Regions from separate parts of the Shewanella sp. 492 genome, predicted to be linked through region 2. Evidence: predicted binding sites of a transcription regulator. Region 2 holds the regulator's gene; each other region holds the start of a gene.

What was found. Region 2 encodes sigma-54, which starts transcription at its own class of promoters, with help from an activator protein. Its sites were predicted from a motif close to GTTGGCACGNNNNTNGNNT; they were not measured.
Region 1: a site for sigma-54 is predicted at 3,449-3,467, ahead of AC5YBX_RS05550 (flagellar hook-length control protein FliK). Genes of this name have one in related genera too.
Region 3: a site for sigma-54 is predicted at 4,698-4,716, ahead of glnA (glutamate--ammonia ligase). Genes of this name have one in related genera too.
Region 4: a site for sigma-54 is predicted at 4,063-4,081, ahead of AC5YBX_RS12215 (YggN family protein). Genes of this name have one in related genera too.

What each region holds. Positions count from the first base shown of each region.
Region 1 covers NZ_CM181702.1:1,243,294-1,250,879, reverse strand. Annotated here, with positions in the region: gene fliN (flagellar motor switch protein FliN) at 1-274, opposite strand, end outside; gene fliM (flagellar motor switch protein FliM) at 329-1,357, opposite strand; gene fliL (flagellar basal body-associated protein FliL) at 1,397-1,918, opposite strand; gene AC5YBX_RS05550 (flagellar hook-length control protein FliK) at 1,995-3,344, opposite strand; gene fliJ (flagellar export protein FliJ) at 3,534-3,980, opposite strand; gene fliI (flagellar protein export ATPase FliI) at 4,034-5,374, opposite strand; gene fliH (flagellar assembly protein FliH) at 5,343-6,287, opposite strand; gene fliG (flagellar motor switch protein FliG) at 6,287-7,336, opposite strand; gene fliF (flagellar basal-body MS-ring/collar protein FliF) at 7,329-7,586, opposite strand, start outside.
Region 2 covers NZ_CM181702.1:488,746-496,331, reverse strand. Annotated here, with positions in the region: gene AC5YBX_RS02275 (calcium/sodium antiporter) at 124-1,083, shown strand; gene AC5YBX_RS02270 (KpsF/GutQ family sugar-phosphate isomerase) at 1,126-2,103, shown strand; gene kdsC (3-deoxy-manno-octulosonate-8-phosphatase KdsC) at 2,105-2,656, shown strand; gene lptC (LPS export ABC transporter periplasmic protein LptC) at 2,653-3,210, shown strand; gene lptA (lipopolysaccharide transport periplasmic protein LptA) at 3,197-3,736, shown strand; gene lptB (LPS export ABC transporter ATP-binding protein) at 3,733-4,464, shown strand; gene AC5YBX_RS02245 (RNA polymerase factor sigma-54) at 4,596-6,080, shown strand; gene hpf (ribosome hibernation promoting factor) at 6,111-6,398, shown strand; gene ptsN (PTS IIA-like nitrogen regulatory protein PtsN) at 6,401-6,844, shown strand; gene rapZ (RNase adapter RapZ) at 6,841-7,586, shown strand, end outside.
Region 3 covers NZ_CM181702.1:3,710,606-3,718,191, reverse strand. Annotated here, with positions in the region: gene glnL (nitrogen regulation protein NR(II)) at 1-756, opposite strand, end outside; gene AC5YBX_RS16340 (DUF4124 domain-containing protein) at 883-1,428, opposite strand; gene ppnP (pyrimidine/purine nucleoside phosphorylase) at 1,655-1,969, opposite strand; gene AC5YBX_RS16330 (N-acetyl-ornithine deacetylase) at 2,079-2,903, opposite strand; gene glnA (glutamate--ammonia ligase) at 3,208-4,617, opposite strand; gene typA (translational GTPase TypA) at 4,985-6,811, shown strand; partial or broken gene hemB (porphobilinogen synthase) at 6,939-7,586, opposite strand, start outside.
Region 4 covers NZ_CM181702.1:2,758,520-2,766,105, forward strand. Annotated here, with positions in the region: gene hemW (radical SAM family heme chaperone HemW) at 1-1,055, shown strand, start outside; gene AC5YBX_RS12210 (LysR family transcriptional regulator) at 1,839-2,780, opposite strand; gene AC5YBX_RS12215 (YggN family protein) at 3,124-3,945, opposite strand; gene glsB (glutaminase B) at 4,194-5,108, opposite strand; gene AC5YBX_RS12225 (YggL family protein) at 5,108-5,431, opposite strand; gene trmB (tRNA (guanosine(46)-N7)-methyltransferase TrmB) at 5,512-6,228, opposite strand; gene mutY (A/G-specific adenine glycosylase) at 6,512-7,586, shown strand, end outside.

The DNA of each region.
Region 1 (7,586 bases), 750 kb from region 2:
CCATAACATCTAACGGCTCGCCGGCGACACGATCTAACTCCACTACCGAGCCTTGGTTCAGCTGCAGTAAATTACGAATATTAATAAAACTGCGACCCACTTCCATAGAGATGGTCACCGGAATATCCATAATAGTATCGAGTTTGGCCGCTTCCTCTTCGGTTAACGGTTGAGAACTATCAGCTAATTCGTCTAATTCAACCGCTTGAGCCTCTTCAATCGCTTGCTCGGCCATTGCTGCAGCCCAATCATCACCTGTATCTTGTGTGCTCATCACTTTTTACCTTTAAAACTCAAATAATGGTTAACTAACCTAAACTCGGATTACCTAAATATTGCCAATTTCTCTTGCCTTGCCTTTTTTGGTGACCAGCTGTAATTCGCTTTTCGCCGTCTCGGGCCGTGGGATTTTTTCCCGGATATGTAAGGCTAAATTCTCTCTTGAACGTCCGAGTTTACAGCGATAAGTGGGTAAGTCTTCGACCCGCATCACTATGTGTTCAGGCATTTCAACCGGGATAATATCGCCAGCCTTTAAGCTCAGAACGCTCTTCAATGACATCTCTTTTTCGACTATGGTGGCATCGATACCCACTTTGACGTCCATGATTTCATCTTTTAACGCCTGCGACCAGCGCATATCTGTGTCTTGGGTATCACTTTGCACCCCCGCATCGAGCAGTTCACGAATCGGCTCGATCATCGAGTAAGGCATGGTAATGTGAAAATCGCCACCGCCACCGTCGACTTCGATATGAAACGAACTCACTACCACCACTTCGGTAGGACTAACAATATTGGCCATCGCGGGATTGACTTCAGAGTCCAGATAATCAAACTCAACATCCATCACCGGGGCCCAAGCTTCTTTATAATCTTCGAAGATGATTTTAAGCAGCAGTTGCACGATGCGCCGCTCGGTGGGGGTAAATTCTCGCCCCTCAATCTTGGCATGAAATCGGCCGTCACCGCCAAAAAAGTTGTCGACCAGAATAAACACCAAACGGGCTTCCATGGTGATCAATGCAGTACCTTTTAACGGGCTAAAACGCACCATATTAAGGCTAGTTGGCACAAATAAGGTATGCACGTATTCGCCAAACTTAAGCATCTGCACGCCATTAATCGACACTTCTGCCGCGCGGCGCATCATGTTGAACATGCTGATGCGTAAATGGCGGGCAAAACGTTCGTTAACGATCTCAAGGGTCGGCATCCGGCCACGGACGATACGATCTTGAGAAGAAAAGTCATAGGAGCGCGCATCTAGCTCATTATCACTTGCCTCATCTTCATCAACGTCATCGACACCGTGTAATAACGCATCAATTTCGTCTTGGCTTAATAGATCACTCACAATATCGCCCTACCTGGTTAATCAAGGTTGCCGCTAGCATCACTGCATTACAAACCCAGTAAAGAGTACCCGTTCGACCACTTTGCGCCCGGTCACGGGTCGTAATGTGTTTTGCACATTCAGCAGCGCCATCTGTCGTAACTCATCTTTACCGGCTAACGAACTTAACTTTTGTACATTAGCACTACTGAACGTCGTTAATAGCGCATCTTCGATTAATGGAATGTGTTTCTTCAGTAACACATCATCATCAGCGCCTCGTACCATCAGCTGTACTTTTATTTCGACAATACGCGCACGCTTTTGCCCTGGCAGGTTAAACAGAAATGGCCTTGGCATACCCACATAAAACGCTTCACCACTATTAACCGATGCCGCTTGCTCTACAGGCGCCTCTTCTGATACTTCGCTATCGGATGCGTCACTCGAGCCCAATAACAACCATAGCGCCACAGCCCCCCCAAGGAGGACAACAAGCCCTACTGAAGCAAAAATAATCAGCTTTTTTTTGCTTTTGAGTGGCGGGTTTTCTTCCAGTTGTAACGATTCTTCTTCAGCCATGTTTATTTCCTATCACACGCTACTTTTTAAGTGCCTAAACCCGGTGGAGCAATCTATAACCCTATAGGTTACCTGCTTATGCGTAATAATCTATACCTGAGCGGTAACTTGTTGCGTTATTCGCGGCCAATAAGCTTTCATCTGTTGATATTTCATCCATATCCGCTGATAAGGTGCCATTTTGCTGGCCAGAGCCATCCGCTTGCCCCTGCTCTCGACCGCCACCGCCTTGGGACACATTACTGTCTGTCAGTTGCATTCCTTGTTCGGCCAACATCTCACGTAAACGCGGCAGTGCCTGCTCGACCAGATCTTTGGTTTGATGTTGCATCACCTGAAACTGCACTTGAGTCTGATCGCCCTGTACTTGAATGCGCACCATCATCTGTCCAAGCTCAGGCGGGTCGAGACGGATCTCGGCATGTTGCACCCCTTGGCTGACCATGGCGATCAATTGTTGACGCATGACGGGGGAGAATTTTTGAATCATCTCTTGCATCTGCTGGGCAGGTTCACCTTGCGGGCGAATAGAGACTTGATACTGTGCTGGTGTCTCGGCTCGCGCAAAAGGAGTCGATGTCATGGTCGATGATGTGGGTTTTAACTCGTTTGCGCCATTGTCGGCGATATCACCCTCTGCCGCCATGGAGACCATTAACTTGGCATTTTTAAGCTCATTGGCCGCACTCGTGCTGGCATCCGCTTGAGCCTGCACTTTAGCGGTTATTTGCCCGGCAGCGTCTGGTTTAAGCTCTGAGGTTACGTCAGATTGAGCTCCACCCAACATCGATTTAGCATCGTCGCCGCCCATCTTAGCCCCAAGACTGTTAGCCCCAAGGCTGTTAGCCCTACCCGCACCTTGCGCGGCTAAAACCGTGTTGGCTTGCTCGATTAAGGCGTTGAAAGCCGAACTCTTACCCTGCTGCGATCCATCAATTAATGCCGCCATCATATGCGGCGGTAATTGCGCTAGCTGTGCCTCATCTAGGCCTGTTTGACTCTCAAGCCCTTCAAGCTGGGATTGCGTTAGGCTGGCTAACAACTCGTCGGTACTCGTCTCGCCTGTCAGATTCAGATCTGAGCCTAATTCACCATCGAGTGGCAATTGTGCGCCGCCCTCGGCAAGTTCCTGGTTTTCCGCTAACTGTGTCGCCCAGTTAATTTGCGCCAACACATTGGCAACGTCATTATCCTCGTCTTGCTGCTCATCCGCTGCCACGACCTGTTGATTGTCATGCGTTATCTTATCGGCTTCAGGAGAGCCTTGGGTTTTATGACTTGGGCCATTATCGGCTGACGCTTGCGCTAACGCCGTAGAAAAGTCATTACTTTTCGGGCTGTTAGCACTAGATTTGTTAGGTTGCAAACCCAACTTATCGCCCGAGCTATCCGCTTTAGATAACAGCACGCTATTCATTTGTGGCATAAATCCTCCAACACTTTTACGCGTAACACGCGGCGCTTATGTCACGCTTCTAGTGTCAATTATTCGGTCGTACTGCCGATAAGAAATTAGTATTTTGATAAAGAATGCAAATAAAGCGCCAACTGTTAAGTTGTTGCCTTGTTTGATGATTATTTTTAATGAAGAGCAATATCGTGGCGACTGAGGCGCTTAACGCTGCGGTTTTCGAAAAAATTGCTGAGAGGCAAACTCATCAATCATCTTTTGTTCTTGTTTTAATTCGGCAAGTTGCCGCTTATGCGCCTTGCGCTCAAGCAGCAGCTCCACCGCTTTACGCTTTTGCTGTTTGACTTGCCACACTTGCTGGCCAATTTGACGCTGCTTATCAGACTCGTTCACCGCAAAATGCTGTTTGGTGATCGCCTCATCTATTTGACGGATAAACTGATGAAACTGATGATAATTACTTGCACTTATCACCTGCCCCTGTTGCTGCTCCATCTGTTTCATGTAATCAAGACGGTATTGCTGTAATGCGCTTAGTTGCTGCTGGCATTTTTGCAGCACCATCTGCGCAGAGCGCAGTTGAAGTGACGCTTGCTCTTCGGCGTCGAGCGCCAATTTAAGCACGGTATCGAGTGGATCAGGTTTCGCCATCACATCCTCTAAATCATCAAACTCAAGGGCATCTATTTATTTCACAATAGCCGCTACCCCTGACATTGGGCACTCAATTGACCTAACATCAAGGCACAACTGTCAAAACTAAGCGACTCTTTCATCGTTTGACGTAAAAAGGCGTTCATTGCCGGTTGCAGGCGAATGGCGTTATCGATACGGGGATCGCTGCCTTGGGTATAAGCACCAATCGAGATCAAGTCGCGATTTTGCTGATACAAGGAATACATCTGTTTTACTCGGCGAGTGGCTTCTAAGTGGGCTTCACTGATCACCATAGGCGCAACACGGCTAATGGATGCCTCGACATCGATAGCAGGGTAATGGCCCGAATCGGCCAAGGCACGTGACAGCACAATATGCCCATCGAGGATCGCTCGCGCCGAGTCGGCGATAGGATCTTGTAAATCATCACCTTCGGTTAATACTGTATAAAACGCAGTGATCGAACCTTGTCCCACGCCACCATTGCCGGCGCGTTCCACTAACTTAGGTAACTTGGCAAACACCGAGGGCGGATAGCCCTTGGTGGCAGGCGGCTCACCGACGGCCAGTGCAATTTCACGTTGCGCCTGCGCGTAACGAGTCAGACTGTCCATTAACAGTAAGACGTTATAGCCCAAATCACGAAAATACTCGGCGATCCGGGTCGATGTTTCACAGGCGCGCAGCCGCATTAACGGCGAGGTATCGGCCGGAGCGGCCACCACCACAGAGCGGGCTCGCCCCTCTTCACCTAAGATCTCTTCGATAAACTCTTTCACCTCACGGCCACGCTCGCCAACCAAGCCCACGACGATGATATCGGCGGTAGTGCCACGGGTCATCATCCCCAGCAGCACACTTTTACCGACGCCAGAGCCGGCAAACAGCCCCATACGTTGACCCTTGCCGACCGTCAGCATCGCATTGATGGCGCGTACGCCAACATCGAGCGGCTCGGTGATCGCCCGCCGTGCCAATGGATTAATGGGCGCGGCATGACGCGGTGCTTTTTGGTCAGTATGCAGATGGCCTAAGCCATCGAGTGGCACGCCGTTGCCATCGAGCACTCGCCCCAGTAAGGACAGGCCGACATTGAGCCCAGCCTGCGCCCCCAGTGGCGTCACTTTAGCGCCAGGCATCACGCCTCTGAGCTCTTCGACTGGCATTAAATACAGTAGTTTGTCGTCAAACCCCACCACTTCGGCAATAAGATCGCCGGCCATGGTGGCAATACTGCACAAACTGCCTACCGATGCACGGCAGCCGGTGGCTTCCAGCGTTAAGCCTACCACTCGAACCAGTTGACCACTGGCGTCGGGCATAAACGGATTGACGTTATGATTATGCTGTTTAAATTTATTCAGCAGTTGATGTTGTCGCGTCTGCATCTTGTTGGCCTTGGCTAGCATGCTTTTCATCATGGAGCGTGGCAGCATCCACGACTGGAGTGGGTTGAACCTCGGATGCCGACACCTCGCTCACCGCCTCACTCGCCTGCTTAGCTAACGTCTGTTGCTGTTGCAACTTCTGTTGCTCTAAGTGGCTTTCGCTGTGGACTAAGTTTTCAAATACCGCCTTAATGCGGTTTTCAAGCCCCATATCGACGCGGCTTCTATCATTACTGATGATGCACTCGCCGCGGCGCAGTGACGGATCGGACTCTATCTCCCAGCGATTTTTTTGCAGTTGGGCACTGCCATACAACTGCTCAACCAAGGTGACATCTTCTGGGTGCAAACGCACATTGACGCCTTGCTCTTTTAACGGAAGGGCGTCAATGCCTTGGCGAAGGGCCGCCAAGACATGTTCTGGATGCACCTGCAGCTCATGGCCTATCACAGCCTTGGCTAAGGTCATGCTGAGGTTAACCAGCGATTGCTCAATTTCGGTATCGAGTAGCGATAAAGGTGCCACTAATTGCTGCATTAAGGCTTCAAATTGTTGAACTTGTTGCTGCGCTTGCGTCAAGCCGTGCTGGTAACCTTGCTCTTCGCCTTGGCTAAAGCCTTCTTGATGACCTTGCTCTAACCCACTGAGGCGGCCTTTTTCTAAGCCCTCTTGATAGCCTTGCTGCTGGCCTTGTTCAAAACCTTCAGTTTCGGCTTCGGCGCGGATAGTTTCGATTTCAACAAGCGTTGGCGGCAGCACCTGCTGCTCTACCTCTACCGCTTCTTTTACCGCGGCACTGCGACCAAAGAGGTTTTCTTTTACCGTGGTATCGACCACTGTCACATCAGGCAATTGCCAGTGACTAAAGTCAGCCTTATCTTTAGGCGTTGAGCGATCGTTGGCGTTACTCATTATAAGAACTGCTCTCCACTGCCACCGCCGAGAATAATTTCGCCGGCATCACTTAAGCGGCGGGCAATAGACAGTATTTCTTTTTGCGCCATCTCCACTTCACTGATGCGAATAGGCCCCATGGCTTCCAAATCATCGTTAAGAATTTCAGCGGCACGTTTGGACATATTGCGTAATATTTTCTCTTTAAGTTGATCGTCAGCGCCTTTAAGCGCTTTCATCAACACATCTTGCTGCACTTCGCGCAGCAGAGTCTGCATACCAACATCGTCAACATCGGAGAGGTTTTCAAACACAAACATCAAGTCTTGGATCTGCTGGGCTAACTCTTCATCGGATTCACGCAGAGTTTCCATTAACTGACTTTCAACCCCGGTATCGAGGTAGTTCATGATGCTGGCCGCCGCTTTGAGTCCGCCCATCTTGGCCGCTTGCGCGCCGCCTTGGCCTGCAAACTGTTTCTCCATGATGTCATTAAGCTCTTGCAGCGCTGCGGGTTGAACCTCTTCGAGATTCGCAATACGCATCATCAAATCTAAGCGAGTATTTTCAGGTGCTTGGGCAAAAATTTCCGCCGCTTGATCAGGCTCTAAATACGATAAGACAATGGTTTGGATCTGCGGGTGTTCATTTTGAATAATGGTGGCCACCTGTCTGGCATCCATCCATTTTAATGACTCAAGCCCTCGCGCACCGCCGCCCATAATGATCTGCTCAATCAGGTTACCGGCTTTGTCTTCACCCAGGGCGGCAGTCAAGGCTTTACGAACAAACTCTTCACTGTTAAAGCCAATAGATGAGTATTTCTGCACCTCCTCTAAAAACAGCTTATGCACCCCAATCACTTTACTTTGACCGAAGTCTTTCATGGCTGCCATCGACATGCCGACTTTTTGCACCTGCTTAGGCTCTAAGTGTTTTAAAATCGAGGCGGCATCGGCTTCACTCAAACTGAGTAATAAAATCGCCGTTTTTTCGATCCCCGTAAGTCCATCAACGTTGAACTCGGCAGCACCACCTTTAATTGCAATATCTTTATCATTACTCATTTTCTTGTAACCAACCTTTGACTACTTGGGTGGACAGTTCCGGTTCGTTCGCCACTAGGGCGCGGATGGCCTTAATCATATCATCGTCTTTATGCAGATCCGGTATCAAAATAGAGCCATCATCGGCATAGCTGTATTCGGCATCGGGACGATTTAACATGCCCAAGGTATCGGCGGCATACTGATCTTCAATTTCTGCAAGCTCGCCCCCTAGCATAGGATCGTCTGGCATCTTATTGGCATCGGGGTA
Region 2 (7,586 bases):
GCAAATTGTACGTAATTGACCTATTGTGCACAACTGAATCGACACTATCTTGCCGCAATACTTTCAATTTTGTCCAAATCCAGCGAAAATGCGCGGCAGACACTCAAACAAAAATGAACTTTAATGCTTTTTAATATTTTTTTACTGCTTGCTGGATTAGCCACTCTAGTATGGAGTGCCGACAAATTCGTTTATGGTGCAGGCGCATTTGCCCGCAATTTGGGCCTACCACCCATGTTAATTGGTTTAACGATTGTTGCCATGGGCAGCTCGGCGCCGGAAATGTTTGTCGCCGCGACGGCATCAATGGAAGGTATGACCGATACCGCCATTGGTAATGTACTAGGCTCAAACGTTGCCAACATCAGTTTAATTCTCGGGCTCACCGCACTACTGGGTGCCATCTCCGTTAGCTCGCAAACTTTAAAGCGTGAAATTCCGATGATGCTGGCCGCCACTGTGATTGCTGGGTATTTCCTACATGACGGCCAACTGACCCGCATTGAGGGCGTGGGCCTAATGCTGCTGTTTTTAGCCTTAATGGGCTACCTGATTTGGCACGCCGTCAGCAATAAAGAAGCCGATCTATTAGCCGATGAATCCGATAGCGAAATCCCCAAAGATGTCCCAACAATCAAAGCCATACTCTGGTTAGTCGTCGGTATTATTTTACTCCCCTTATCGGCCGACTGGATGGTCGATGGCGCCGTGGGTATCGCTAAAGCGTACCACTTATCGGATCTGGTGATTGGTCTCACCATTATAGCCGTTGGTACCAGTCTGCCAGAATTAGCCGCCTGTGTTGCCGGAGTACTGAAAAAAGAAGATGATTTAGCCATAGGCAACATCGTCGGCTCCAATCTATTTAATATTTTAGCGGTATTAGCACTGCCTGCACTGATTGCACCTGGTGCTGTCGATGCCGCCGCCAGCACGCGAGACTTTTACATGGTGTTGGCGACCAGCAGTGCCTTAGCCATACTAATCCTACTAACGGGTAAGTCGCGTCAGCTCAAACCTTGGCACGGCGGAGTGTTATTGATGAGCTTTGTTGTTTATCAGGTGCTGGTTTTTCAATCCTAATTGCAGGTCTAGCCCGAACTGATTTTTTAAAGAGAGAACAAGATGGTAGATGCAGATCAACTACGTCAATGGGGGCGTAATGTTATCGATATCGAGCGCAATGCCCTCGATAATCTTTATCAATATGTCGATTCAAGCGAATTTGCCAAGGCATGCCAGTTAATTCTGAGTTGTACTGGTAAGGTGATCGTGATGGGCATGGGTAAATCGGGCCATATTGGCAACAAGATTTCTGCCACCTTAGCCAGCACTGGCACCCCCGCCTTCTTTGTACATCCTGGCGAAGCCAGCCACGGTGATCTTGGCGTACTGAGTGAAAATGATATTGTACTTGCTATCTCCAACTCGGGTGAAGCCAGTGAAATTTTAACCTTGATGCCGGTGATCAAACGTATGGGGCTGCCAGTGATTGCAGTAACGGGAAAGCCCGACTCCAATATGGCAAAGCATTCGATGGTGCATCTGTGTATCGACGTACCAGAAGAAGCCTGCCCACTTGGGCTCGCGCCGACCTCCAGTACCACTGCAACCCTAGTGATGGGCGATGCCCTTGCCGTGGCTCTATTGCAGGCTAGAGGCTTTACTAAAGATGATTTTGCGCTATCGCACCCCGGTGGCAGCTTAGGCCGTAAATTGCTACTAAGGGTCAGCGATGTGATGCACAAAGGCGATGAACTCCCCATAGTACCCCAACACATCTGCATTACCGACGCATTGTATGAGATCTCTAAAAAAGGCCTCGGCATGACCGCCGTGATCGATGACAATGGCGTATTGGTTGGCATCTTTACCGATGGCGATCTGCGCCGCGTGATCGATGCCGAAGTCGACCTTAGAAACACCTCCATCAGCCACGTTATGACCCAAGGCTGCGTGACCGTCAGCGACGGCATTTTAGCCGCTGAAGCGCTTAACATAATGGAAGAAAAGCAGATTAATGGCTTAATTGTGACTAACCTTCAACAGCAACCCATTGGCGCACTCAATATGCTCGATATGGTTAAAGCAGGAGTGATATAAGATGCCACATCAAGGTTTTTACGGCCCTATCGCTGACTCAGTCTGGCAAAAAGCTAAACAGATTAAACTACTGATTTGTGACGTAGACGGCGTGTTTTCTGACGGGCTGGTTTATATGAGTAACTCTGGCGACGAGCTAAAAACGTTCCATACTCGTGATGGCTATGGCGTTCGCTCGCTACTGACTAGCGATATTGCCGTGGCGATTATCACCGGACGTAAATCGAAAATTGTCGAAGACCGTATGACGGCCCTTGGCATTAGCCATATTTATCAAGGGGTCGACAACAAGCTCATCCCCTACCAAGAGCTTCTGGCACGCTATCAAGTCAGCCCACAACAGGTGGCCTATATTGGCGATGACATGGTCGACCTACCCGTAATGCAACAAGTCGGCTTGTCGGTGTGCGTCGCCGATGGTCACCCTTATGTTAAGCAGCATGCCGATATGGTCACCCATATTAATGGCGGCCATGGTGCGCTACGTGAATTAACCGACCTTATTTTGCTAAGCCAAGATAAGTTTGAATCGGCTCACGGTATGAGCATATGAATAGAGTCACCCTGGCGATTATCGCGTTTTTTGGTACCGCTTTAGTGCTCTATTGGCAGGTGCAGACTAAGCAAGGATCACAAGCGCTGTTGCTCGACGCGTCCGATCGTCCAGATTATGTGATTAACAACATTAATAGCGTGCAATACGACGAACAAGGCAAACTTAATAGCCGCGTCTCGGCTAGCCATATGGAACACTATGCCGAGCGTAATATGACCTATTTTACCCAGCCTACTTATCTGGTCTATCCCGATAACGGCGATGCTCAGTGGCGGTTGCGCTCGGCTCGGGGTACATTAGACAAAGACAGTGGCAAAGTCATCTTGGAAAATAATGTCATTATTGATGCCATTAGCCCTGAAGAGCCCATCCAAACCATAGAAACCAACTACATGGAATTGGACCTCAACACCATGATCATGACATCCGATCAAACCATTCGGATCACCGGTAACGATTTTTTGATTACCGGAAAAGGCTTATATGCCGACCTCAATGCACAAAAAGTACGACTGACGAGCCAGGTAGAAGGAACATATGAAACTAAATAATCTTATTCTTGCAGGCCTGTTAACCATGGTTAGCCTGCAGAGTGCGGCGAATGAAACCGACCTGCTGCAAGAGGTTAAGATTTCAGCCGCAAGCCAAGAAGCTGATATTAAAAATAATCAGATTATCTTCAATGGCCCAGTAGAGGTGACTCAAGGCTCCATTAAAATTTTAGCCGATGAATTACGCGCCTTTACCAAAGAAAATAGTAGCGGCAAAATCTTAGTGGCAAAGGGTAAGCCAGCCACTTATACACAGGTGATGGAAAATGGTCGTCCAGCGTCAGCCAGCGCCAATGAGATCCGCTATGAACTGTCGACCCGCACTCTAACCCTAATTGGTAATGCCACCCTCGAACAAGAAGGTAGCCAAGTCACAGGTAATCAAATTCGCTACAACATTGAGCAGCAACAGTTGATAGCCGAAAGTACGGGTAGCGATCGCGTTATCACCATCATTCAACCCGAAAGTTACCAAGACAACAGCAAAAGTCAGCCCCAAGAACAGCCCAAGCAGGAAAAGCAATGACAGAGATGACGCTAAAAGCGGTTAACTTAGCCAAAAGCTACAAAAGCCGCGCCGTGGTACAAGATGTCAGCTTAACCGTACGCACAGGGCAAATCGTCGGCTTGCTAGGGCCTAATGGCGCAGGTAAAACCACCACCTTTTACATGGTGGTCGGTCTAGTCCAGAGTGACAAGGGACGTATTTTTATTGACGATGACGATCTCACTTTAGATCCTATGCATTTGCGCGCCCGCAAAGGGATTGGCTATCTACCGCAAGAAGCCAGTATTTTTCGGAAATTATCGGTACGCGATAATATTATGGCGGTATTACAAACCCGACGCGAGCTCAGTAACGATGCGCGCGAAGAGGAGTTGGAGCACCTGCTAGAAGAGTTTCATATTACTCACATCCGCGATAGTCAGGGGATGGCACTGTCCGGTGGCGAACGTCGTCGCGTCGAAATCGCCCGAGCATTAGCCGCCAATCCTAAGTTTATTTTGCTTGATGAACCCTTCGCCGGGGTCGATCCCATTTCGGTTATCGACATCAAAAAGATTATTGAGCAACTGAAAAATCGTGGCCTTGGCGTACTGATCACCGACCACAACGTACGTGAAACATTGGATGTGTGTGAAAAAGCCTACATTGTCAGTCACGGTAATTTGATTGCCGAAGGAACACCCGATGAGATCTTAGATAACCAACAAGTTCGAGCGGTGTACTTAGGAGAACAATTCAAGCTATAGTTAACGTTATTAGCGCTCAAGGTAAAAGGCTAAACCGCTCTTACCTTGTTAAGTAGATCATTCGCCTTAGCGGTTTAATACCAGAGGCAGCTTTCTCACTTTAGAATTAGAAACAAGGGAATAGCAGTACGATGAAAGCGTCACTTCAGCTCAAAATGGGTCAGCATTTAACCATGACGCCCCAGTTGCAACAGGCCATTCGTCTGTTGCAACTCTCGTCATTGGAATTGCAGCAAGAGATCCAGCAAGCATTAGAGTCTAACCCTCTACTCGAGTTAGACGAGGAGCAAGAAGGCGCCAATATCGACTCAGAACAAGAGCGTAATGACAACTTCGACACCGATTACAATGAGCAACTGCAAGTCGACTCGAGTGAAGACAATTCAAGCTTAGAAACCTCCGACGCACTCAATCAAGACTCTATGCCCGATGAGCTTCCCGTCGACACCACATGGGATGAGGTCTATACCGCCTCACCCAACTCCAGCTCTGGTGCCATGCGCGACGATGACATGCCCTTTCAAGGGGAAACCAGCGAAGGCTTGTATGAACACCTCGAATGGCAAAAAAACCTCACGCCCTTTTCTGACAACGATCTTGCTATCGCCACCGCCATCATTGACGCCATAGACGAGCGCGGCTACTTGACGCAAACGTGCGACGATATTCTCGAAGCCATGGGCGATCCTGAAATCGAACTCGACGAAATTGAAGCGGTATTAAAACGGGTACAACATTTCGATCCTATCGGGATTGGTGCCAGAGACCTCAGCGAATGCCTGATGATCCAACTGGCCCAATACAACCCCGACACCCCGCATATCGACAACGCCAGACTCTTGATCCGTGATTACTTAGATCTTATCGCCGGACGAGACTTTCGCCTATTGATGCGTAAGACCAAGCTGAAAGAGGATGACCTGCGTGAGGCCATAGCGCTAATTCAAACCCTCAATCCGCGCCCGGGGCTGGCCATTACTGCCAGTCGCGACGAATACGTGATCCCCGATGTCACAGTTAGCAAGAAAAAAGGTCGCTGGGTGGTCGAGCTTAATCCCGATAGTATGCCTAAGATTAATGTAAACCAACATTATGCCTCGATGGCACGCAGCACCAAAAACCAAGCCGATGGCCAGTTTATTCGTGGTCACTTGCAAGAAGCTAAATGGTTTCTAAAAAGTTTAGAGAGCCGCAACGATACCTTGCTTAAGGTCACCAACTGCATTGTCGATTTCCAGCAAGGTTTTTTCGAGTTTGGTGAAGAAGCGATGAAACCTATGGTGCTTAATGATATTGCCGAAGCGGTCGAGATGCATGAATCGACCATCTCGCGGGTCACTACCCAAAAGTATATGCACACGCCAAGAGGGATTTTTGAGCTGAAATACTTTTTCTCCAGCCATGTCGGGACCGACGATGGTGGTGAATGCTCTTCTACTGCGATCCGCGCTTTTATTAAGAAGTTAGTCGCCGCAGAAAATCAAAAGAAACCCTTAAGTGACAGTAAGATGGCACAACTGCTGGCAGAGCAAGGTATCCAAGTCGCTCGACGCACGATTGCAAAATATCGTGAGGCGATGTTGATACCGCCGTCAAATCAACGTAAAAGCTTATAATCAACAACTGGAAACCGGAGGAATCACTTTATGCAAATAAATCTGACTGGGCACCACATCGAGATCACCCAATCTCTGCGCAACTATGTTGAAGAAAAGTTTACAAAGCTTGAACGGCATTTCGATCAGATCAATAATGTCCATGTGATATTAAATGTCGAAAAATTGATGCAAAAAGTTGAAGCAAAGTTACATCTCCGTGGTGGGGAAGTATTTGCAACATCAGAGCACGCGGACATGTATGCCGCGATAGATTCCCTGATCGATAAATTAGATCGTCAGGTCATTAAACACAAAGAGAAGCTAATAAAGCATTAACGATGGAACTTAGTACCATCCTGCGGCCGGAGTGCACAACCTGCGCCACTCCGGGCAGTAAGAAAAAGGTACTGGAACTTATCAGCGACTTGGCCGCTGTCCAGTACCCCACCCTTTCCTCTCAAGAGATTTTTGAAAGCCTTTTGGCGAGAGAGAAAATGGGCAGCACAGGTATAGGCAATGGTATCGCGATCCCTCACGGACGGCTGACGAATATTGAGAAGCCAGTCGCCGTATTGATTAAATGTGCTGAGCCAATCGCATTCGATGCAATTGATAATCAGCCCGTCGATATCCTCTTTGCATTATTGGTTCCTTCAGAGCAATGCGAACAGCACCTTAGCACCCTCGCCGCGATGGCAGAGAAATTAAGTGATAAAGCCATCATCAAACAGCTAAGAAAAACCCACGACGAGGCAGAATTGTATCAGGTGATCACCCAATGAAATTGGTAATGGTATCTGGGCGATCAGGCTCAGGAAAATCGGTAGTCCTTAGGGTACTGGAAGATCTGGGTTATTACTGTGTCGATAATCTGCCACTACAGATGATGGACTCACTGCTCAGTCAGCTCAAAGGTCGAAATGAACTCGTAGCCATAAGCGTCGATGTGCGCAACATGCCCAGCGAGGACATTCAGCTGGAGAAGCAGCTAGCTAATCTCCCTAAAGATACCGAAATACTGAGTTTCTTCTTAAACTCATCTGACGATGTGTTACTTAAACGCTACAGTGAAACCCGCAGGTTACATCCACTGTCACGCTCAAAAGCCTCTCTCAAAGAAGCCATTCAACTTGAAGGCAAAATGCTCGAGCCTATCTCTAAGATGGTCGATCACTACATCGACACCTCTACCCTTAACATCTATGATTTAAGCGATAAGGTACGCGAGATCTTACTAGGCACAGTAGACAAGGAGTTAGTGATTAACTTTGAGTCATTTGGCTTTAAATACGGTATGCCAAGTGAAGCAGACTTTATGTTTGACGTGCGTTTTCTGCCCAATCCCCACTGGGAAACGGAGTTACGCCCGCTGACGGGTCTCGACCAACCAGTGCAGCAGTTTTTAAGTCAGCAGCCGCTAGTAAATAAGTTTATTTGGCAGATAGAAAATCTATTCGAAACGTGGCTGCCACACCTTGAGCGCAATAACCGTAGCTACTTAACGATCGCCATTGGTTGTACCGG
Region 3 (7,586 bases), 830 kb from region 2:
TAATGCTTGTATCGCATTTTGCACAATATTGAGCACCGCCTGTTGTAGTTGCTCTTGATCCATTTCGATATCGGGAATAGATGGATCATAATCTTGGATCAAATGGATAGTGCTGGGTAAGGTGACCTGCACCAGTTTCAGCACTTTTTGGATCACTTCATGGATATTATGTAGGCTGTGCTGTGTCGGTTTTTGTGGCCCTAACAGTCGGTCGACCAAGTTACGCAACCTATCGGCTTGCTCAATAATCAGATCGGTAAATTCGCGCTGCTCATCATCTTTTAACTCGCGAGCGAGTAATTGCGCTGCGCCGCGTAGACCACCGAGTGGATTTTTAATCTCATGGGCTAAATTACGCACCAGATACTGCGCGGCTTGTTGCTGGGCATCTAAGGTTAACTGCTGGTGGATGCGTCGTTGTTGATCCACCTGACGCAACTCTAACAAGCCTTGAGGGGTGCCATTGTCAGCTTCGATGGGAGTTAGGGTGAGGTCGAGGATATGCGCGTGACCATCTAAGGTGGTGATATTAGCACTATTGACCGTGAGCCCTTGGTGCTGTTCTATGGCGCTCATCAGCAGTTGAGTGTCGACACTCAGCTCCTGATAGCAATCGCCTAGGCTATGTTCTGTGAGTCGGTGACAACCTAAGCCTAATAGTTGCTCCGCTGCACTGTTGGCATAGCAGAGTGTTAGGTCGTGATTTATCACTATGACCGCAGTCACTAGGTTGTTGAGCAAAGGGTCTGTGTGCATTTACGACTCCCTGAAATAGATCGCACCAACATGGTGCACCAATTTGGTGCATGGTGCAAGCTAGCTTCATCGAGACGAATAATGTTGAAATATGCGCTAAGCCAATAAAAAATAATTAATTAATATTTATTGGCCGCCAGCGGGTTTAGGCTTTGGTATCGCGTTGACCCTAGCTCGATGAAGAAATACGGTTCTTGGAGGAGTAGATGCAAGTTGTTTGCCGTTTTGTGCTAACGCCTTAATTTCAAAAATATGTTCACCGCGATCGACGTTCTCTAGGTTAAATACAGCTGTAGTTTGCGCTGGGCCTATTACTTTGCCATCCATTAGCAGCACTAACACATGGTTGCTGGCAAGATCGGGGCTTATCGAGCCAATAATGGTGATGTTACCGTTATTATCGCGAATGGTTTCCTCTTCCGATGGACTACTGATCCGCATCTGATAGCTTGGCATATCGACTGGATCAGGTTGCTTGCTTCCTGACTCTCGTACCACCACTGGCGGCAACTTAATTTGATTTTGGGTGTTTTCTTTAAGTTCGACCGCTTGGGCATTTTCCATCGGACTGTCGGAGTAGTGAACCTTGCCGTCTTTATCGACCCACTTATAAATGGTCGCCTGGGCGAACGCTGTTAGAAGTAGTAAGGTCAAAAGTAGTAGCGTGCGCATAAGCGATCCTTTGTTATACGATGGTATCTTGCTTAGATTAGTCTGTTTTTGCATAAAAATCATCGCGTAAATTGCCCGCATGGCACTGTCGAGATGTGTGGTGAGCAAGAGTTGTGATTAAGGTCAGCCGCCATTCACGGCCGACCTCAACAGGTGGTATGGCGCTAATAGGCCTAGCGGGAGAGGGTGTTGGCTGTCCACTCGGCGCGACTACGTAATTAGCGGCTTAATCTAGGTATTGGCAACAATATTGAGCAATATCATGGGCGCGCATGGTAAAACTCACCTCGGCTGCCAGCTGAAATTGGCTGCCCGCAGCAAAGCTTTGCCATGTGTCGCTGCCGGGAAGTAATACTGACAGGGTGCCATCGAGTACGTGCATGATCTCACCTACAGCGGTACTGAATTCATATTCGCCGGGTAACACCACGCCTAATGTTTGTTTACTGCCATCACTGAAGGTGACGGTGCGGCTCATCACTTTGCCATCGAAGTAAACATTAGCCAGTTTATCGACTGAAACCTGTTGAAATTGACTCATATATTTATCCTTAAAAAATACCGATAGATGAATATATAATTAATAAATGGAAATATCTATTCTTTACTGGCGCCATCATAGTATCGATTTAGATTGAGCTGATGCTAGACTATTGTCTCGCAATGACCTGCTCGATAAAGGCTTGCATCATGGCGCTATTGGCCAAAACGCGTTGATCGAAATTCTGCTTACCTGGTGTTTCACTGCACACGCCTACATTGGCGCCTAAACGAACCAAAAAAGCTTCAAAGGAGAGGTCAAAATGGTTAAAGATAATGCCATCTTTTACCGGGCAATCATCGATAAGGCTATCAGGTGCGATGGGAAAAAATTCACCTAAGGTATCACGCAGTGTGCGGCTGAAATGCCCTGGTGTTTGGTTAGCTTCAAACGAATAGATATAAGTATCGTTTTGCAACACATCTTCGTGGCAAGTTAAAATACCTTCTTTACTGGCCGCCAGTAATAATTGTGAGTGCTCAAGCAGTATTTGACCTTCGATAGAGGTGTCATCATTACTTTTGCCACGACCATTGTCGACCAAAAAACCTCGATTAGGATTTTGACCTAACTTATTGAATCTATGGCCGCGCTTGAATCCTGTCGGATTGACAAGCGGCAGTAGACTAAGATTGATGCGTTGAAATAGTTCGGGTTCTAGTTCATTGAGGAAATGTAACATTCCCCATGGGCCTGCGGCTTCTTCACCGTGAAATCCTGCGCTAATTAACAGTGAGGGTTGCCCCGATTTTTGTGCCGGAGATTGGTACAGATTCAGTGGGTAGCGTCCCGCGTCGCCAAGCTTGCGCTCCAGTAAACCTAATCGAGTGACTTGCTCTTTTAAGCTCGTATAAAAGGTGCTGATATCGTTACTTTCGCAACTAAAAATATCGCTCTTCCAAGTGTAACTGGCAAACGGATCGCGGCTAGACATAATTGATTCTACTGTAAATTAACGGCCTGCTCATCATAGCAGTTTACCCATAAAGATAAATCATTTTAAAGCAGATTAAAGTCTAATGACTGATAGTCTAATTAGGTTGGGATGTGGCCTGCAAAGATGGATAAGAATGAAGGCATTAAAGTCTACTGCCTATGTTGTCTGGCGACTAATTCAGTGTATTGCGAAGAATGCATTTTTAAGCATTAATTGTGTTTGTGGCTGTGTGAATGCGCCATAGCAATATAAATAAAAAAAACCGCCTATGATAAGGCGGTTTCATTATCTGCAGCGCAGATTACAAGCTGTAGTAAAGCTCGAATTCAACAGGGTGAGTCGTGCGCGCCACCCGCTCTGCTTCACCTTTCTTCAATGCGATATATGAATCGATGAAGTCATTACTAAATACGCCACCTTTAGTAAGGAACTCACGGTCAGCATCGAGGTTTTCGAGTGCATTTTCCAGTGAGGTTGCCACTTGTGGGATCTCAGCGGCTTCTTCTGCAGGTAGATCGTACAGATCTTTATCCATCGCTTCGCCTGGGTGGATCTTGTTTTGAATACCGTCAAGACCGGCCATTAGAAGCGCAGCAAAACCTAAGTATGGGTTTGCATGTGGATCGGGGAAGCGTGCTTCGATACGGCGCGCTTTCGGGCTTGGTACCACAGGGATACGGATTGAAGCTGAGCGATTACGGGCAGAATATGCCAGCATTACAGGGGCTTCAAAATGTGGCACCAAACGCTTGTAAGAGTTAGTGCTTGGGTTGGTGAAAGCATTCAGTGCGCGAGCGTGCTTGATGATACCACCAATATAATACAAAGCGGTTTCACTCAATCCACCATACTTGTCACCAGCAAATAGGTTAACACCGTCTTTAGCTAGTGATTGATGTACATGCATACCGCTACCGTTGTCGCCAACAATTGGCTTAGGCATAAAGGTGGCTGTTTTGCCATAAGCATGCGCCATGTTGTGGACTACATACTTAAGGATTTGAATTTCATCGGCCTTTTTTGTTAGCGTGTTGAAACGTGTGGCAATTTCGTTTTGACCCGCAGTCGCCACTTCGTGGTGATGTGCTTCAACGACTTGGCCCATCTCTTCAAGCACAAGACACATAGCGCTACGCAGGTCTTGTGAAGAGTCAACTGGTGCTACTGGGAAATAACCGCCTTTTACAAATGGACGGTGACCTGTGTTGCCATCTTCATAATGGGTACCAGAGTTCCAAGCCGCTTCTTTGGCATCAAGCTTGACGAAACAACCTGACATGTCGGTGCCAAATTTTACATCATCAAATAGGAAGAATTCTGGTTCTGGGCCAATCAATACGGTATCGGCGATTCCCGTAGAGACGAGATACTCTTCTGCTTTCTTGGCAATAGAGCGTGGGTCGCGGTCATAACCTGTCATGGTGCCAGGCTCAAGAATGTCACAGCGGATAAGTGCAGTGGTTTCTTCTGTAAAAGGATCTAATACAAAAGTGGTTGGATCTGGCATCAATACCATGTCTGATTCGTTAATGCCTTTCCAACCTGCGATTGAAGAGCCATCAAACATCTTGCCGTCTTCGAAGAAATCGGCATCAACTTGGTGATGCGGAATAGAAACGTGCTGCTCTTTACCTTTGGTATCGGTAAAACGCAAATCAACAAATTTGACTTCAAGTTCTGCTATTTGTTGTAAAACTGATTCTGCTGACATTCTTAAATCTCCGTGTAGGGTAGAGGGGATGCCCTTCTTATAACATTCAACTTACGCTTAACGCGGTACTGACCAAGATAAAGCGAGACTCGTGCCAATATTTTAAGCTGTTGAATAATAAAGGGATGCAAATAAGTGGAAGGAGTGGTGTAATCTGGCCTGCACCATATTGGTGCGTCCCTTGCCTTTTTATGGTGCATTCACCATCTTGGTGCGCACTGTGATGATCATGATTATTCATAGCTGACTAAAAAATAATCCTGTGCGAGAGTCCTCGTCTAGAGTAGAATGGCACGTTTTTTATTGCAATAGCTATTATTGAAGCTGTTAGTAATACCCTATTTTTTTGATGGTAAGAGGTTTATTTGTGTTAGAGAATTTACGTAACATCGCCATTATTGCACACGTTGACCATGGTAAAACTACCCTTGTTGATAAGTTGCTGGCACAGTCTGGAACCCTGGAGTCTCGGGGAGAAGCCGCTGAGCGGGTGATGGATTCGAACGACATCGAAAAGGAACGTGGCATCACGATCCTTGCAAAGAATACTGCCATCAAGTGGAACGATTACCGTATCAACATCGTTGACACCCCTGGCCACGCCGACTTCGGTGGTGAAGTTGAGCGTGTTCTTTCGATGGTTGACTGTGTATTGCTACTGGTTGATGCGGTTGATGGCCCAATGCCACAGACGCGTTTCGTCACCAAAAAAGCATTCGCACAAGGCTTAAAGCCAATCGTTGTTATCAACAAAATTGACCGTCCAGGTGCTCGCCCTGATTGGGTTATCGACCAAGTATTCGATCTATTCGACAACTTAGGTGCGACTGATGAGCAACTAGACTTCCCAATCGTTTACGCATCTGCGTTAAACGGTTACGCAACTTTAGATCCAGACGAAGAGGGTGTCGACATGACGCCACTGTTTGAAACTATCGTTGAAAAAGTATCATTCCCAGATGCTGACTCGGAAGGTGACTTCCAGATGCAGATCTCGCAACTTGATTACAACTCATATGTAGGTGTTATCGGTGTAGGTCGTATCAAGCGTGGTAGCGTTAAGACTAACCAACAAGTCACTGTCGTTGGTGCTGATGGTAAGACACGCAATGGTAAAGTCGGCCAAGTATTAGGTTACATGGGTCTAGACCGTACCGAAGTTGAAATTGCTAACGCTGGTGACATCGTAGCAATCACTGGTCTTGGTGAGCTTAAGATCTCTGACACTATCTGTGCAGTAGGCGCTGTAGAAGCACTACCACCACTGTCAGTTGATGAGCCAACATTGACCATGACTTTCCAAGTCAACACCTCTCCATTTGCTGGTAAAGAAGGTAAGTACGTGACTTCACGTAACATCCTTGAGCGTCTACAGCAGGAATTAGTGCATAACGTTGCACTGCGTGTTGAAGAAACTGAAAGCCCAGATCGTTTCCGCGTATCGGGCCGTGGTGAGCTTCACCTGTCAATCTTGATTGAAAACATGCGTCGTGAAGGTTACGAGTTAGCCGTTTCGCGTCCAGAAGTGATCATGAAAGAGATCGATGGCGTGATGTGTGAACCATTCGAAACCGTAACCGTTGACGTTGAAGAAGAACATCAAGGCGGCGTTATCGAGAAGCTAGGTACCCGTAAAGCTGAAATGAAAGATATGCAGCTTGACGGTAAAGGCCGTGTACGTATCGATTTCGTTATTCCAAGCCGTGGTCTAATCGGTTTCCAAACTGAGTTCTTAACAGCCACTTCTGGTACCGGTCTGATTTACCACACTTTTGACCACTATGGTCCATTTAAAGGTGGCGATATTGGTCAACGCGCTAACGGCGTGCTGATCTCTAACGCAACAGGTAAGGCGTTAACCTTCGCACTATTTGGTTTACAAGATCGTGGTCGCCTGTTTATTGGCCACGCGGCCGAAGTATATGAAGGCCAAGTCGTTGGTATTCATGCGCGTGCTAACGACCTTACAGTGAACTGTTTGAAAGGTAAGCAGCTAACCAACATGCGTGCATCGGGTACCGATGAAGCACAAGTACTGACTCCACCGATCAACTTAAGCCTTGAGCAGGCGCTTGAATTTATCGATGATGATGAATTAGTTGAAGTAACGCCGCAGAGCATCCGTGTTCGTAAGCGTTTCTTGACAGAAAACGAGCGTAAGCGCCACAACCGTGGTTCAAAAGACGCTTCTTAAGCCTGTGCTAGCACTTACGAGTCGCTAGCCCTTAAGCTTTAAGTATTAAAAGCCCTGAACATGCAAATGTTGAGGGCTTTTTTATCTCTATAGGTTCTTTAGTCCATGAGCTAGATGATGCCAATCAAATAAAGGTTTCGGTTATCACGGCTCGCTCATCGATCACCCCAGCTAGTGCGGCAAATTTAATCGCAGCATATTCACCACCGACTTGATATGCCGCTATAGGCAAATGGGTTTCCTGTCTCAAACGGCTGATCACATCTAAGTATGGGGTTCCTGGTTTGACCATCAGAATGTCGGCGCCTTCGGCTTCGTCTAATGAGACTTCAAGTAGCGCTTGACGACCATTAGCATAATCGAGTTGGTAGGCTTTCCTATTGCCACTGAGTTCACAGTTTACAGCGGCTCTAAATGGACCATAAAAAGCAGAGGCAAATTTTACCGAATGGGCCAAAATGGCGACGTGTTGAAAACCCGCGTCATCGAGTTCTTGGCGAATGGCTTTTATTTGACCATCCATCATCGCTGACGGGACTAACATATCGGCGCCTGCTTTAGTTGAGGTTATCGACTGTTTAACTAAATTTTCTACGGTGACATCATTATCAACTTCGTTGTGGTGCATCACGCCGCAATGACCGTGATCGGTATATTCACAGAAGCAGATGTCTGGAACCACCATCATGTCGGGGACGGTAGATTTTATGGTGTTAATCATGCCGGCAAGTAGGCCATTTTCATCCCAAGTATCGCTTCCTTAGGCGTCTTTGGT
Region 4 (7,586 bases), 1.8 Mb from region 2:
GTCAACATGGCGAGCTGCCCCAGCAAGAATATGTCGATGCACTGCTGGTCGACTTAGCTAAAGATCATCAATATGTTCAGGGGCGTAAGCTACACTCCATCTTTATTGGTGGCGGCACGCCGTCACTGTTTGATGCGAGCCAAATACAACGGTTACTTGAAGGTGTAAGAGAACAAATTGCCTTTAAAGACAATATCGAAATCACCATGGAAGCCAACCCAGGCACCTTAGAGCACGATGACTTTGCCGCCTACCGCGCAGCAGGCGTTACGCGCTTATCAATTGGGGTACAAAGTTTTGCCAGCGATAAGCTTAATCTATTAGGACGCATCCATGATAAAGATGAAGCTCAAGTGGCGGCAGAAAAAGCCCAGCAGGCTAACTACAATAGCTTTAACTTAGACTTGATGCATGGGCTACCTAATCAAAGCTTTGACGAAGCCATGCAGGATATCGAAACAGCCGCGGCACTTAACCCTCCGCACCTGTCTTGGTATCAACTGACGATTGAGCCAAACACCCTGTTCCACTCTAAACCGCCACAACTGCCCGATGATGAGGCGCTATGGCACATATATGAACAGGGGCAGCAACGTCTGGCACAGCTTGGGTATGAGCAATATGAGATCTCCGCCTATGCGAAACCCGGCTATCAATGCCAACACAACCTCAACTATTGGCAGTTTGGTGATTACCTAGGCATAGGTTGCGGTGCCCATGGCAAGATAACCCTCGAAGCTGAACAACGCATTTGGCGCACGGTGAAAATTAAGCACCCTAAGGGGTATCTCAGTGCAGTAGATCACCTGTTTGACAAGAGTGAAGTGCTAAATGAGGATCGCCCGCTAGAGTACCTAATGAACCGCCTTCGGCTCATGTCGCCTATCCCTAAACTGGAGTTCGAGCAGCGCACAGGGTTGCATCGCAGTGTACTCGATAAGGGTATGCTACTGGGTGAACAAAAAGGCTTAGTTACCACAGGTGACGAGCATTGGCAGCTCACCCCCAAAGGCAACATGTTCGTCAATGAACTACTCGCGCAGTTCTGCGATTAATCGCCAATATTGTTAATACAGCACTATTCTCCTGCCCGCTAGAACAGACTAGCGGGCAATCGAAATATCGCTTACTGCGTACCTTCCTTTATCTACAACCATCTGAATATTTCAGCAGTCATCAATCGATAAACTTGACGATGAAACCACAAATTCAATCGCCATTCCAAGCCCATTAAGGCATAGCGATATCATGACAAAACAGCACTCAATTAAGCCTGCCGCGCTGGTTAATGTGCTCAAAAATCGAATCATTAGTCGGACAAATAAGAAATAGCACTAGGATAGCTAATGGAAAGTATATTGAAGGGCGCAGGGCTATTGATAAAGAAAAATCACCCCAGCAAGCCTTGCTGGGGTAAACCAAAACTAGGATGATGGTTAAGGCTAGCATTGTTTTAGTTATTAAACCGCTGCCAGCATCAATTTAAGATTGCATAGTACTAAATAGTGCGAACCTGCGTAAAACCGATCAAGAGGGGTCATTCTTAATCGACTTAACGGGATCAGGTCATCCCAAATCAACTGCAACTATTGTATTAAATTAAGAACGTTGTGCAACGTGTAATATAGCCAAGTTATTATCACGTTTAAAAATCAGCACAAGCTCAATCGCCAAAGCAAGATTAACTATATGAATTAAAACAAAAAAGCCCTACAACCAATCGGTTGTGGGCTTATTGTGTTCATGCTAGAACAATGTTTTCAATTATATGTTTACTCTCTCACAAACTCCCCCGCAGAGACTAGCACCATTGCGAGAACAATAACGAGTCTACAAAATTACTTTCGCTTAGCATATAGCGACTCATAAGGCGCATCCCAATAAGGTGGCGCACCGATATGCCCCTTAATAAAGTCAATAAATGCACTCACCTTGGGTGCTAAATGTTTACGTCGTGGGTAGACGGCTTGCAAGGGTAAATGGTGAGTCAATTGCCATTCTGGTAACAGCGGGACTAAGGTGCCTTTGGCTATCTCATCTTCTAATAGATAACTGGCAAGATACACCACACCTAAACCACTAACCGCAGCCGATTTCAGGGCAGGTGCATTATCGACCCTAAAGTTACCCGAGACCCCTATCTCACAATAATCATCTTCTTTCTTAAACTGCCAAACACTGTGTTCGTGCCACTCGCCTTGATACACAAGACAGTTATGGTCGACTAACTGCTCTGGACGCTCAGGATAACCATGCTTTTCGACATAATCGGGTGAAGCCAGCAGTAAAAACTGGCACTTCATTAAGGGTCTGGCCACCATACCCAGCGGCAATTGCTCTGACATAGTTAATAGCAGGTCTAATCCTTCACTGACGACATCCACTTTATGGTCTAACAAGCTGACCTGTAATTCTAACTCAGGATGTTTAGCCATAAAATCAGGTAATGCTGGAATAAGATGCATGGTTCCAAAAGACTGTGAAATCCCCACTTTAAGCACACCGCGGGTGGCATCATTAAGATTGTGTACACTCGCAACCGCTTGCTCGGCATCTCTCAGTAACTCTTCACCTTGGGTATAGAGTAACTGTCCGGCCTCGGTTAGACTCAAACTACGCGTGGTACGCTGGATCAGCTGAACACCAAGTTTATGTTCTAAATCAGCAACCTGGGTGCTAACTTTAGATTTAGAAATCCCCAATTTACGCGCGGCGGAACTAAAACTACCTGCACGAGCAACATGAGTAAAAATTGCAATAGGTTCTAAAAGTTCTAACATTTAAATAGCCTTAAGGTGTTTGCGACCATATTAATATATGTTGTAAACCATAGTGATAAGCCACCCATTTATGGTTATCTCTGTGATAATTAAAAATAACTTAACAGTAGAGTCAAACTGTTACTCATTTCATCATCGAAATTTAGCCAGCATTGTTATAATTTTTCGCAAGTATACCAAAAATTTACGCTTTAATTCTAATTCCTGCCATGCATTAGCATTGATTCTGTGGGTAAATGAAGAAATATAACCAACCTGCAAACAAAAAAGCCCTACACCCAAGGCAAGTGTAGGGAAAATGTAGCCATATAAGGCCTACTAGAGAAGATGCAACAATTCGCAGTTATTCTAACAATAGTTTCTGAGGGGGATTCATTAGGGGATAAGCAGTCAACTCAGGTACTTGTTGACGTAATTGCGACTCAAGCGCAACCAACTGCTGAAAGTCATCACACAGTTTGTCGGCGCGCTGCTGCAAATCATTACTTTGTTGCTCAATTTGCACTTCGATATCTTTACCGACATTGTCCATCTTGGTGGCGAATGCTTGCATTTTTTGCTCAAACGAGTCGCCATCACCTTTCATCATCTCGCTACCTAGCGTCATTATCATGCTACCAATAGAGCTTTGTACCAATTGCTCCATCTGCTGTTCAAACTCTTGGCCGAAAGTCTCTTCCAATGAAGACTCTGTAGCACCTAGATAAAATTTATCGCCATTTTGGTAAGCAACAGTATCAATTCGCTGGCTTAATCCGGCCATCATTTCATCAATTTTGGCGCCACTCGCATCACCAAGCAAAGGGGTTAACGCCATGCTGACTGCGGTTGAGGCAATATCCACAGCATCATGAACAAGATCAATAACCTCTGGCAACTGTCTCGACACTTCATCAGCGTATTGGTTAACTAAAGTTCGTTGCTCCTCGTTGAGTGCCACCTCGACGCCATCGACATACAGCTTGCCAAGCTCGATGCGATACACCTCTTTTTGAGCCTCTGTTATCACCAGTTTCTGAGGTTCAACCGCCACGTCATAATTAAGGCTTACCTCGCACTGATGATTATCATGGCCAAAAGAAAAGCGATTATCTTGCTCGCTCGCCATAGTGCTGCTAGTGACCAGTAGTGCACACAATCCCAAAGAAGTGCTGATGTTGTTCATATCATTAATCCTTAATTATAAGTTATGGATATCAATTGCCAGCGGCATCACCAGAAACGGGCATGAGATATCGCTATCGTTGACACTTGTTAGATTGACTTAATGTAAGCTCAATGAATACAGGATTTATGCCAAAATAAATATAAGTATAACTATCAATTGTTTAAGGATTTATTTAAAAGAGGTATAAGCGAGAGGTTAGCAATTTAAACCAGTAGTTAGTCACTATTGCTAATCTCATCAAAAGATTAGAAAATCGAGCGACCCAGAGATTGAGATAGCAGCTCAAGGGCTGCGGTGCCAGCAAGAGAGTTACCATTTTTATCTAACTCGGGCGACCAAACGCATACGCTCATATCGCCGGGAATAACGGCAATGATGCCACCGCCAACCCCACTTTTACCCGGCATGCCGACGCGATAAGCAAACTCCCCTGCGCCGTCGTATAGGCCAGATGTAGCCAATAAGGCATTGAGCTTTCGGGTCTGAACCGGCGAAACAATCGCCTCACCCGACAAACTTTTACCGCCATTCGCCAAGTAAAGCATCGCCTTAGACAGATCGGCGCAGCTCATACGCATGGCACAATAATGAAAATAGTTTTTTAAGACTTTATTGACATCATTATTGAAATTACCAAAAGACTTCATCAAATAGGCAATCGCAGCATTGCGGGCGCTGTGATCATATTCTGATGCAGCCACCTGCTTGTCATACACTATATGCGGGTTACCGCTAAGGCCCCTGACTATCTCCAGCATGCGCTGCTTAGGTGCACCAAGACGAGTATGCAATAGATCGGCAATAATTAAAGCGCCAGCATTAATAAACGGATTACGCGGCACGCCACGTTCAAGTTCAATTTGCACTAGGGAGTTAAATGATTGTCCAGATGGTTCTTTGCCTACCCGAGACCAGATATCTAGTTCTTCATACAGGGTGAGCGCCACAGTCAGGCTAAACACTTTGGAGATACTTTGTATCGAAAAAGGCTCTAAGTAATCACCAGCGCCTATGGTGGTGCCATCAATAGTGGTGACCGCAATGCCTAACTTACCGGGATCGACATTAGCTAATGCAGGAATATAGTCGGCGACCTTGCCTTGGCCGAGCAGGGGGCGAACTTGCGCCACCACCTGCTCTAATAATGCCTGTTCGGGCATTAATTCCACCAAATATCGTAAAGCTCGCTAACTTCAACCTTGGTTGTCGGTTGTTGCTGCCAAAACGCACGTACCGCTTCACGGTCTTCTTCGGTGCACTTACCGATAGACTGAGTGGCAACAATACCTTCCCACTCTTTATGTCCACCACCGTGGAAGCCTAACTTACGCGCCTCTATCACTTGGGCAATAAACTGATCCACTATAGTGTCGATCTGCTCTTCTGACACTGAATCGTCAAATGTCCAGTTAACATCAAATCCAAACTCTTGAAACTCATCAATACGCAGTTTTTTGCGAAGACGACGGCTACGTGTTGCCATATTTTACCCCGTTAATTGCTAACAATACTTACTCAATACAGCCAGATTAATCATTTGATTATCATGGCAATGTTAAAATCTTATTCACAGCGTTCGAACATTAAATCCCATACGCCATGGCCGAGACGATGACCACGGGCTTCAAACTTAGTTAAGGGGCGATGCTCTGGACGTGGCACAAAATCCCCGGTAATAGACTGATTTTTATAACCAGGTGCCGCGGTCATAACCTCAAGCATATGCTCGCTGTAATTTTCCCAATCGGTTGCCAAATGAAACACACCACCAATCTTAAGGCTGTTACGAATCGTCTGCACAAATTCAGGCTGCACAATACGACGCTTGTGATGACGTTTTTTGTGCCAAGGATCGGGGAAAAACAGCTGCACCCGCGCAAGAGAGCCAGGTAAGATACTGTTTTCGAGCACTTCAATCGCATCATGATGGAACACGCGTAAATTGGTCACGCCCGCTTCGGCGGCATCGGCTAAACATGCGCCAACCCCAGGCTTATGCACTTCAATACCAATAAAGTTCAGCTCAGGAGCGGCCTTAGCCATCTCGACCAGTGAGGCACCCATACCGAAACCGATCTCCAGTACGGTATCTGCTTCGCGGCCAAATATGGCGGCTAAATCCAGTGGCTGTGGCGAGTAATCTAGCCCCATCACTGGCCATTGTTGCTCCATTGCAACCGCTTGACCTTTTGTTAAACGCCCTTCTCGTAATACAAAGCTTCTTACTTTACGAAGGTATTTACCCTCTTCATTAAATTCAGCGGTGGTAACGTCACTCATTGTTTTAGCCTCAATAATCTGCCAGCGATGGCCATATAGTCTCTGATGTAGCTTAAATTAGGGTTATCTGCCGATAACGACGCCTCACCAGCAAGATTGTAGTTAACCTTGATACTAATATATTTGGAAATCATAAAAAGAAGGGCATTATGCAAAGTTACTGGTGCAGTGCAAGCCCTATTGTCGCCAAAGTATACCAATAATCATCATAGATGCGACCAACGCTATAGCTTAACGCCTATTTAGGTTGAGAAACCAAGATACGCTCTATACACTGTGCGCCATGAAAAAAGAGCCATTTCACCAGCGCATTGTTAGCTGGTACGCCGAACACGGCCGTAAGCACCTTCCTTGGCAACAAGATAAAACCCCTTATAAAGTATGGGTTTCTGAGATCATGTTGCAGCAGACGCAAGTCGCAACCGTTATTCCCTATTTCGAAGCCTTTATGCAGCGATTTCCGAGCATAAAAGAGCTCGCAATGGCCGAGCAAGATGAAGTACTGCACCATTGGACGGGCCTAGGCTACTATGCCAGAGCGCGCAACTTGCATAAAAGTGCCCAGCTTATCGTCACCCAGCATGGCGGCGAGTTTCCTATTGAATTTGAACAAGTATTAGCGTTACCCGGCATTGGTCGCTCCACCGCAGGCGCGGTGTTATCGCTCTCTCTTGGTCAACATCATCCGATTTTAGATGGCAATGTAAAAAGAGTGCTCGCGCGCCACGGCGCCATCGCTGGCTGGCCAGGAAAAAAGCAGGTTGAGGAGCAGCTATGGCAGCTTACCGACACCCTTACGCCAAAACAGCACATTACCCAATACAATCAAGCGATGATGGATATTGGTGCCAGCATCTGTACTCGCACAAAACCTAAGTGCGAACAGTGCCCTGTGGCAGTCGATTGCCAAGCCCAGTTAATGGGGCGCCAAACCGAGTACCCAGGGAAAAAACCTAAAAAAAGCATCCCAGAAAAACAAGCCTTTATGTTGGTGATCCGCAATAACAAGCAGGTCATGATGATTAAACGTCCTCCGGCAGGCATTTGGGGCGGGCTCTGGTGTTTCCCTCAATTTGTCTCTCAAGCCGAGTTGGATAACTATGCCCAACAGCAGGCAATTAGGCTGCACTTAGCTGAGCCGCTCACCAGTTTTAGGCACACCTTTAGCCATTTCCATCTCGATATCACCGCCATAGAGGGCACCATAGTCCAAAGTGACAGCCAAGATAAAGTGGCAGCAAAAGCCCATCTGGTAATGGAAGATGATGCATCACTCTGGTATAACATAACCAATCCACCGAAAGTTGGCCTTGCTGCGGCAACCGAGCGTATTTTAGCCAGCCTAGGTTCAGTAGTCA